Regions from separate parts of the Actinomyces bouchesdurhonensis genome, predicted to be linked through region 1. Evidence: riboswitches for the same ligand, from Rfam matches in the RefSeq annotation. Region 1 holds a riboswitch; the other holds the start of a gene.
What was found. Region 1 has a riboswitch for ZMP and ZTP ahead of purH (bifunctional phosphoribosylaminoimidazolecarboxamide formyltransferase/IMP cyclohydrolase). Riboswitches for the same ligand answer to the same signal wherever they lie in the genome.
Positions count from the first base shown of each region.

Region 2: linked by a shared signal. The riboswitch ahead of glyA (serine hydroxymethyltransferase) and the one ahead of purH (bifunctional phosphoribosylaminoimidazolecarboxamide formyltransferase/IMP cyclohydrolase) in region 1 are both predicted to bind ZMP and ZTP.

Region 1 covers NZ_CAUTSL010000006.1:61,431-66,387, forward strand. Annotated here, with positions in the region: gene sucD (succinate--CoA ligase subunit alpha) at 1-198, shown strand, start outside; gene RYL44_RS02110 (cell division protein PerM) at 272-1,762, shown strand; ZMP/ZTP riboswitch at 1,841-1,925, shown strand; gene purH (bifunctional phosphoribosylaminoimidazolecarboxamide formyltransferase/IMP cyclohydrolase) at 1,950-3,788, shown strand; gene RYL44_RS02120 (biotin transporter BioY) at 3,937-4,524, shown strand; gene guaA (glutamine-hydrolyzing GMP synthase) at 4,676-4,957, shown strand, end outside.
Region 2 covers NZ_CAUTSL010000031.1:20,811-25,767, reverse strand. Annotated here, with positions in the region: gene RYL44_RS06550 (exodeoxyribonuclease III) at 1-435, opposite strand, end outside; gene RYL44_RS06545 (bifunctional methylenetetrahydrofolate dehydrogenase/methenyltetrahydrofolate cyclohydrolase) at 573-1,481, opposite strand; gene glyA (serine hydroxymethyltransferase) at 1,478-2,767, opposite strand; ZMP/ZTP riboswitch at 2,806-2,892, opposite strand; gene RYL44_RS06535 (sugar transferase) at 3,200-3,895, shown strand; gene RYL44_RS06530 (WecB/TagA/CpsF family glycosyltransferase) at 4,756-4,957, opposite strand, start outside.

The sequences.
Region 1 (4,957 bases):
ATGACGAAGCCTGTCGTCGCTTACATTGCGGGATTCACCGCTCCGGAGGGTAAGACGATGGGGCATGCGGGCGCGATTGTGTCGGGTTCGTCGGGTACGGCGGCGGCGAAGGCGGAGGCGCTCGAGGCCGTGGGCGTGCGCGTGGGTCGCACTCCCTCGCAGACGGCGCAGATTGCGCGCGAGATTCTCTCTCGATAACGTCACAGCTCTAATCGGCTCGGGGTCGGCGCGCAGTGTCGCGGCCCCGGGCTGATTCTGTCACTATGGGCTTGTGAGCGAGCGTATCAGAGAAGTACCGAGTCCTCGGCGGACAACGACCACGTACGTGGCGGACCGTGCGACTATTCGCGTTGCTGTCCCCAAGGGATGGGCGCGTGGTGTCTTGGCCGGTCTGGAGGCGGCTTTTGCGGGCTGGGCGTTGACCACGGTTCTGACGATGCTTGCCTACCTGTCGCTGCGTTCGAACACGTGGATGAATGACACGACTCCGCGCGACGCGCTTGGTTTGGGCGGTGACCTGTGGGTCGCTGTTGTGGGTGGTACTTCGGTGGTCCAGGGAGTGCACTATCGGGCAATTCCCACCCTGGTTGGTGTGTTCCTCGTTGTTCTCCTGCGTTTACTGTTGCGAACGACGGCGGGTTTTCCTCGCTCGTCCGCGCTTTTTGCGGTTCCGGGTTTCCTGTTCACGTCGTGGTTTCTCTCGGGTGCTTCTGGCTCGCATTCTCAGTGGTGGACGGGTACGGTTGGCGCGGTTCTTATCCCTTTGGTCGGTTCTCTTTGGTTTATCGCTTCCAGTTTTTCGCGTGACAGTGATGCGCCCGCGATGCAGCATTGGATTTCCGGCGGTTTTAAAATGGGTGGCCTGTTTGCGGCGGCGACGGTCGTGGCGTCGTCGGTGGCGGCTGTGGTCGCGCTTGTGGCCGGTTGGGATCGGATGGGTGGCATTCAGGAGCTGTTGGGGGCGTCGTCTGGGGTGGATAGTGCGTTTATTGTTGGCGTGCAGGTGTGTTTTGCGCCCACTGTGATGGCGTGGGCTGCGGCTTGGTGGTCGGGCGTGGGCTTTATGACGGCGACGGATTCGTTGCATTCGCCGACGGTGGTTGGTCCTGGCCCGATTCCGCCGATTCCGCTGTTGGGTGCGGTTGCGCAGACGGCGCCTGGTAACTGGGTGCTGTTGGTTCCGGTTGCGCTTGGCGTGGTGCTTGGTGTGGTGTCGTCGCGTGTTTTCCGGCGTTCGCATGTGCTGCATCAGTGCGCGCAGGGGGTGTTGGCTTCGTGTGTGTTCGCTTTGGTGGTTGCGCTGTGGATGTGGAGTGCGACGATGAGTCTGGGTTCGGTGCGTCTGGCGTCGATGGGTCCACGTGTCGGGTGGGTGACGTTGGCGTTGTGCTTGGAGGTTGCGTTGCCGGCGACGTTGGTGGCGTTGGCGACGCATCCGACGACGCGTGCGCTCGTGGGGCAGGGTGCTGGCCGCGTGCGCAGTGAGGGGGAGGCTTTGCGGCGGCGTCGCGCGGAGCGTTTGTCTCGTGAGGCTGCCACGGCCTCGTTGATTGATCGGGAGGAGCGTGACTCCGCGTCTGGCGCGGACGAGGCTTGGGCTGAGGCTTCCGCGCCCGCGGCGACGGGGGACACAACCGCGGGCGCCGAGGCTGGGGAGGAGCCGGTGGGGTTGGGCGCCGAATCCGCGCAGGGGGGCGTGGGCGAGGGCGTGAAGGAGTCAGGCGAGGCACTGGCGGGCGATCGGGACCAGGGTGGTGCGTGAGGCGTGCCGCGTTGGGGGGTGATCGTGACGCGGTCGACCCCTGCGGGCGGCTGACGTGGGCTGTGGCCTGAACTAAACTGGAGGTGCCGTGACTGGCGAGGGTGGATTACCACCGGGGAGCGGCTGCATGTCCCGCGTGGCGTCGCCCGCCTGGGCGCCGGGGTTTGGCTCTCGACCTGGAGGAACTATGTCCGTCTCCTTGGACAATCTAGAACCCATTGACGTGCGCCCGATTAAGCGGGCCCTGTTTTCTGTGTATGACAAGACGGGGCTGGAGGAACTGGCGCGTGCGCTGGGCGAGGCCGGCGTGGAGATTGTCTCCACGGGTTCGACGGCCGCGCGTATTGCCGCTGCTGGCGTGGCTGTGACCCCGGTTGAGGACGTGACTGGTTTCCCGGAGGTGTTGGAGGGGCGTGTGAAGACTCTGCATCCCTTTATTCATTCCGGTATTCTGGCCGATCAGCGTAAGGCTGCGCATCGCGAGCAGATCGCGCAGCTGGGTATCAAGGCGTTCGACCTGGTCGTGTGCAACCTGTACCCGTTCCAGGACACGGTTGCGTCGGGTGCTTCTTTCGATGAGTGCGTCGAGCAGATTGACATCGGTGGCCCGTCCATGGTGCGCGCGGCCGCGAAGAATCACCCGTCGGTCGCGGTCGTGACCTCCCCGGAGCGTTACGCGGATGTGGCGGGGGCTGTGGCGGGGGAGGGGTTCACTCTTGAGCAGCGCCGCGAGCTGGCGGCCGAGGCTTTCGCGCATACGGCGACTTACGATCTGGCGATCGCCGGATGGTTTGCCGATCAGCTGGATTGTGGGGATGTGCGCGAGACCCTTGACGAGGCCGCCGAGTCTCATTTGGATGCTTCCGATGCCGCGTTCTTGGAGTCTCTGGGCTACCAGGCCGAGGAAGACTACGTGGTGGAGGCTCCCGAGGAGGGGCAGGCCTTCGGCATGCCCGTGTTTGTGGCTGACGCGTTCGAGCGCGTGGAGTCGCTGCGCTACGGCGAGAACCCGCATCAGGGCGCGGCCGTGTACCGCGAGATCGACGAGTCCTTCGAGGATGAGGGGGCCGACGACGAGGCCTTGGCGCCGGGTATCGCGAACGCGCGCCAGCTGCATGGCAAGGCCATGAGCTACAACAACTACACGGACGGCGATGCGGCCCTGCGCGCCGCCTACGATCACGAGCGTCCGTGCGTGGCGATCATCAAGCACGCGAACCCCTGCGGCATTGCGGTGGCGGACGACGTGGCCGAGGCGCACCGCCTCGCGCACGCCTGCGACCCGGTGTCGGCGTTCGGCGGCGTGATCGCCGTGAACCGTCCGGTGAGCGTGGAGCTGGCCCGCCAGATCGTCCCGATCTTCACCGAGGTCGTGCTGGCGCCCGATTACGAGGAGGGCGCGCTCGAGGTGCTGAGCGCGAAGAAGAACCTGCGCGTCCTGCAGGTTGAGCCCCCGGCTCGCGGCTCGTACGAGTTCAAGCAGATCAGCGGCGGCCTGTTGGTCCAGGAGCGCGACGATATTGACGCGCCCGGCGATTCCCCGGAGAAATGGACGCTTGCGGCCGGCGCTCCCGCCGACGAGGCGACGCTGGCGGATCTGGAGTTCGCGTGGCGCACGGTGCGCGCGGTGCGCTCGAACGCGATCCTGCTGGTCAAGGACGGCGCCTCGGTGGGCGTGGGCATGGGCCAGGTGAACCGCGTGGACTCGTGCAAGCTGGCGGTCGAGCGCGCGAATACGCTGGGTTCGCGCTCGACGGGTGACGCGGCGGCCTCCAACGTGGACAGCGCGGGTGGCGCTCGCGCCTCCGAGGTTGTGGCCGAGGCTCCTGAGCAGCGTTCCATCGGTGCGGTCGCCGCGTCGGATGCGTTCTTCCCCTTCGCCGATGGTCTGCAGGTGCTCATCGACGCGGGCGTGAAGGCGGTCGTCCAGCCCGGTGGTTCCGTGCGTGACCAGGAGTCGATTGACGCTGCGAACGCCGCGGGCATCACGATGTACCTGACGGGCACGCGTCACTTCGCGCACTGATCATTCCTGTTCGTGGGTTCCGGGGGGGCGGGCGCCGGTGTGGCGCTCGCCCCCTGTGATGTGCTTGGGTGTGCTTGACAGGGCAGCAGCAACAACATATCGTTCAATTATTGAATTAAAGGCCGTTGGTCCCGTCGAAAGGTTTCGTATGTCCACGCTGACCGCCGCACCTGCCATCTCCACTCGTCAGAACCGCGTCCTCGCCGACCGGTTCGGCGGCACGATCGTCCGCGAGATCGCGCTCGTCGCCGCTGGCACGATCGCTATGATCGTCTTGGCCCGTATCTCGGTTCCGCTGCCTTTCACACCGGTGCCCGTCTCGCTGGGTACCCTCGGCGCCCTGTCCGTGGGCGCGACCCTGGGCGCCCGCCGAGGCCTCGTCTCCGTCGCCGCCTACGCCTTGCTCGGCATTGCGGGCGCTCCGGTCTTCACGGGCACGAACGTCGGTTGGGCCTTTGCGTCTTTCGGCTACATCCTCGGCTACCTCTTGGTCGCCGCGATCGCAGGAGCGGCCGCCCAGCGCGGCGCCGATCGTCGCGTGCTCACCATGGCGCCGACCGCCCTCGTCTCCCTCTTCTCCGTGTACATCGCGGGTCTGGCCTGGATGATTCCTTTCGCGCACATGACGGTTGCGCAGGGGCTGGCCAAGGGTTTCGTGCCCTTCATTGTCGGCGACCTGATCAAGGCCGCCGTCGCCGCCGGGCTCTTCCCGGTGCTGCGTTCGATCTTCCGCTGAGCCGCGCGTTCCAGCGTGAGGTGAGTCGGCCTCGTTCCCATGTGGGGCGGGGCCGGCCCCGTATCCGCGGACAAATGCGCGGTGACATGCGCGATGGTGCGCGACGGCGCGGGGTGAGCGCGGGTAGCATGGGAGGGTGAACGCTACTGACATGCATCCCGTCCTCGTCGTCGACTTCGGCGCACAGTATGCCCAGTTGATTGCGCGCCGCGTGCGCGAGGCCAACGTCTACTCTGAGATTGTCCCTCACACGATGAGCGTGGCGGACATGCTCGCTAAGGAGCCGGCAGCCATCATCCTGTCCGGCGGCCCGTCCTCAGTGTACGAGGAGGGTGCGCCCTCCGTCGATCCCGCGATTTTCGAGGCCGGCGTGCCCGTCCTGGGTATCTGCTACGGCTTCCAGACGATGGCGCACGCCCTGGGTGGCGCCGTG
Region 2 (4,957 bases), on a different contig from region 1:
AGCCATGCGCGCACCAACGCGAGGCAGATGCGCCATCTTCGCCTCCTGTTTAGGCGTGTCCTTCTCACCCGAATGGAAGTATGCGGACACGACACGCAGCGGGGTCTGCGCGCCCTCGCGGCGCACGACGGTCTCCAGCCAACGACCCGAATCAACATCCGTTTCTGCATCGTCGAGCACGGGGCGAGGCTCACCTTCAAAACCTACTCGTCCGCGCCTCACAGCCACACCAACGCCCGCTCGTCCCTTAATGCGGCATGGCGCCCACACACTGTCCCACGCCTCGCCCATAATGTCGCGGGCAATCTCCTCCGGTGCACGCACCTCCTGCATAACAAGCACGTCCGTAGCGCTCGCATCCAACCAGGCCAGGAAGCCGCGCTTATGGGCGGCGCGAATACCATTCAGATTCACTGTCGTTACCGTCAGAGTCATCGATTCTCCTTCAAGCGAGTGTTTCTTCAGCGTACCCGAACATGAAGGCGCGGCGAGGGAATGAGTTCCCTCGCCGCGCCTGGCACGCGCTCACACATTCGCCGACACGTACCGACGAACATAACGCCTACTGGGGGCTACCGGGAGCCGAGACCCGCCTGGCGCTCCGCCGCCTCAACGACGTTCGTGACCAGCAGCGCACGCGTCATCGGGCCAACTCCACCCGGGTTCGGGCTGAGCCAGCTGGCAACCTGATCGACACCGTCGGCGACATCGCCCTTCAGACGAGCCTTACCGTCGGCGTCCTTCACACGACTCACGCCCACGTCCAGGACAACCGCGCCGGGAGCCACCATGTCGGGAGTGATGATTCCAGCTGAACCCGCTGCTGCGACGATCACGTCCGCCCGGCGCACGTGATCAGCCAGGTTCCTGGTACCCGTGTGGCACACGTCAACCGTCGCGTTCACTTCCTTGCGCATGAGGAGCAGACCGATCGACCGGCCAACCGTCACGCCACGCCCGATGACGCACACGTTCCTGCCGGCCAAGTCGATCCCGTGACGTTCCACCAGCTCGATGACCGCGCGCGGCGTACAGGGCAGCGGCGAGTCGATCGGACCAGAGCCACGCAACACGAGGCGCCCCAGATTCATCGGGTGTAGCCCGTCAGCGTCCTTCGCTGGGTCGATACGCTCGAGGACCGCGTTCGCATCGATGCCCCGCGGAAGCGGCAATTGAACGATGTAGCCCGTGCACGCCGGATCCGCGTTGAGCTGATCGATCGCGGCCTCCACCTGTTCCTGCGTAGCGTCGGCAGGCAGGTCCACGCGGATCGACTGTGCACCAATCTCAGCGCAGTCACGATGCTTGCCCGCGACGTATGCGACAGACCCAGGGTCCTCTCCCACCAGGATTGTGCCGAGGCCTGGGACAGCCCCGACCTCGCGCAGCCTGTTGACGCGTTCCTTGAGCTCCGCCTTAATCGCCGACGCGGTCGCGGTCCCATCCAGGACCCCCGCGGGCCCCGCCCAGGGGGCCCTCACTGCTCGAGCCCCGCATACAGAGGATGCTTGTCCGTCAGCCTCTTGACGCGTGCGCGCAGGGCATCCACCTCAACGTTGCCACCGGACGCGCCCTGCGTGAGCGTCGTGCCGATAATGTCCGCGACTTCGGCGAAGTCTTCAGCATCGAAGCCGCGCGTCGCGAGGGCCGGCGTGCCGATACGCAGACCCGAGGTGACGACCGGCGGGCGGGGATCGAAGGGGACCGCGTTGCGGTTAACCGTAATGCCCACTTCATGCAGCAGATCCTCCGCCTGCTTGCCGTTGAGTTCAGACTCAACCAGGTCGACGAGCACCAGGTGCACGTCCGTACCACCGGTGACCAGCTTAATACCTGCCTTCTTCGCATCGTCAGCTCCGAGGCGCTCCGCCAGGATCTGTGCGCCCTCGAGGGTGCGGCGCTGACGGTCCTTGAACTCTTCAGTCTGCGCGACCTTCATGGCGATCGCCTTGGCTGCAACCACGTGCATGAGAGGGCCACCCTGCTGGCCGGGGAACACGGCGCTGTTGAGCTTCTTACCCCATCGCTCGCCACGCGACGACAAGATCATGCCGGAACGAGGTCCGCCCAGGGTCTTGTGAACCGTCGTCGTCACAACGTCGGCGTAGGGCACCGGGTTCGGATGCAGGCCGGCTGCCACAAGTCCCGCGAAGTGCGCCATGTCCACCCACAGGGCAGCGTCGACCTCGTCAGCAATGTCCCGGAAGGCCTGGAAGTCGAGGTGACGAGGGTACGCGGACCAGCCGGCGATGATGACGCGGGGACGCTCAGCGAGAGCCGCTTCACGAACCTTTTCAGGCTCGATGCGCATCGTCTCGCGGTCTACCTCGTAAGCGACCGCCTTGTAGTGCTTACCCGAGAAGTTCAAGCGCATGCCGTGAGTGAGGTGGCCTCCGTGAGCCAACGACAGGCCGAGGATCGGATCGCCAACGTTAGCCATCGCCATGAGCGCTGCCGCATTTGCTTGAGCACCGGCGTGAGGCTGGACGTTGACGTAGTCGCCACCAAACACCTGCTTGGCGCGTTCGATCGCGAGGGACTCTGCGACGTCCACAAACTCGCAGCCCCCGTAGTAGCGGCGCCCCGGGTAGCCCTCAGCGTACTTGTTAGTCAGAACAGACCCCTGCGCCTGAAGGACAGCGCGCGGAACGAAGTTTTCCGAGGCGATCATTTCGAGAGTCTCGCGCTGGCGGCCCAGTTCAGCATCCAGCACCGCCTGAATCTCAGGGTCGAGCTGCGCCAGCGTCATGTCGTTGAGGGAATCCATCGGGTTCTCCTGTTGATCATTCGAGTGTGATAACAGCAACTTCTAGCCCAGGCGGGCGGCTATCGATGCCAACGCGTCGCTCCCCGGTGGTGGCCCACCTCAAATCGCCAGTCACGACACGCTATCAAGTCTATCTCGCAGCCGTGAGCTGCGCATTCTTCCATCGTGTCAGGATGCTACCATTTGGTCACCATGCGACCGTGAGGCGTCAGCAACAAGTATCTGGTGCACGAAATCACAGCCCATTTTCGCTTGTACTTAACCCTTTGGTTAGCAACTAAGTTAACCGTATGGATAGACTAGGGTTAACACCTAACGGTGACTGAGTCGAGATCGGGTCGTTTACCCAGTAAATGTCCCAATCTAGAGGGGAACACTCCTCTAACCGACCTACAGTATTTGAGTTTGAGGAAGTAGAAGGAAGAGGCACAGATGACAACTTTGACGAAGCCAAGTGCGCGCGCCGCCTCGACGGCTCTGGCATACGAGCACGCGTCCGATTTAGCCGCATCCGCCGACAGCGCTATCAAGCGCATGTGCGATGTTATCGCCTCACTTCTCGGCATTATCATGCTGATTCCGGTGTGGATTATCGTCGCTCTAGCGGTGCGCCTGAGCGACGGCGGTCCCGCATTCTTCACACAGAAGCGAGTGGGCCTCGACGGTACGACTTTTACCATGTTTAAGTTCCGCACCATGCGCGTTGATGCCGAAGCCATGAAGGCCTCTCTCATGGAGGCCAATGAGGCCGATGCCAGCGCAGGAAATTCGATCATGTTTAAAATGGCGAACGACCCGCGCGTAACGCGAATCGGCGCCTTCCTCCGCAAGACCTCGATCGACGAACTACCCCAGCTTTTCAACGTTCTCCGGGGCGACATGTCGCTCGTCGGGCCGCGCCCGCCGCTGCCCAGCGAAGTTGCACAGTACGAGCCTCGCGTCATGGGCAAGTTCGCCGTCCGCCCGGGCATCACCGGCCTCTGGCAAATTTCGGGGCGCTCCAACCTCTCCTGGGATGAGACGGTCCACCTGGACCTGTCCTACGCCCAGCACCGCTCCCTCACGCTTGATGCGTGGATCATGCTGCAGACAGTCCCTGCTCTGCTGCGTCACGAGGGAGCCTACTGACCCTTTCTGCGTGTGTGTGACGGGGTGTGGCCCGAGCCTTTCGGCTCGGGCCACACCCTTAACTATGCTCTACAGACCCAGCACAACCAGTGTCCTGCAGCGTTTCACACCCCACCATCGAAAGACGGCTTATCCCCTTTCGACGACCGTGACAAAACCTAAATAACGGTTACCGTAAATCTCAAAGGGGGCTTGCTTCTGAGACGAACCACCCGCGCCACCCCCACTCCAGACTCCAGTGCGGCTCCAGCGTCCATCTGCCAATACAAGAAGAATCATGGTCGCACGCGTCATAATACCTGACCACCATGGACACCGAACCGACGATACCCAGCACCTTCCAGATACCAAGGATGCCGACGCAAGTCGTCGCCAGCATCACCGATACGGTCGTTAGACAGACCGCTTCGCGTCCAACGAACTCACCCCGTCAAAAGCTGCTGCTGGTTAGGACACAACAACGGCAGTCGCAGCAGCTCACAGCTGGGGCTTGTCGTATCCCGAGAGCGCGGCTAGGAGTCTCGAGCGGTGCGCCACTGACACGTGAACCCGCTCCTTAGAGCGCTAACCCGCTATCGCGCGCGTTAACACCCAAATGCGACCGCAGACCGCCCCGCCAACGCTCACGACAGAAGACCCCCGCGCGGATTAGCGGCTATGTGCCACATAGCTAGTCCCGGTACGCCATAGCACGTTCAAGAACGACAGAGCGGGTGTAATCCTCTGGAAGGACTCCCTTCGCTCCGTCGTCGCGTTCGAGATCCACGCGACGATTCGCCGATCATCCTACAGACGGGTGCGCGGGCCGAACCCTCATCGAGTTCAGCCCGCGCACCCCAGCCTCACTTAGCGCGAATTACTCACACCTTGGAAGCACCCTGCGAGACGACGAGACCGAGCTCGTCGAAACTGCCCATCGCTTCAAGCCGACGAATCAGCTGCGGCCAGTGCGCGATGAAGTCCAAGGCCTCGATGGTGTAACGCTTCGTCAGGCGCTTGGGTTCATGCGCAATGCGCCAGGCCCAGCCAAGCCGAGCATTGTGTACCCAGTCGGGGAAGTAG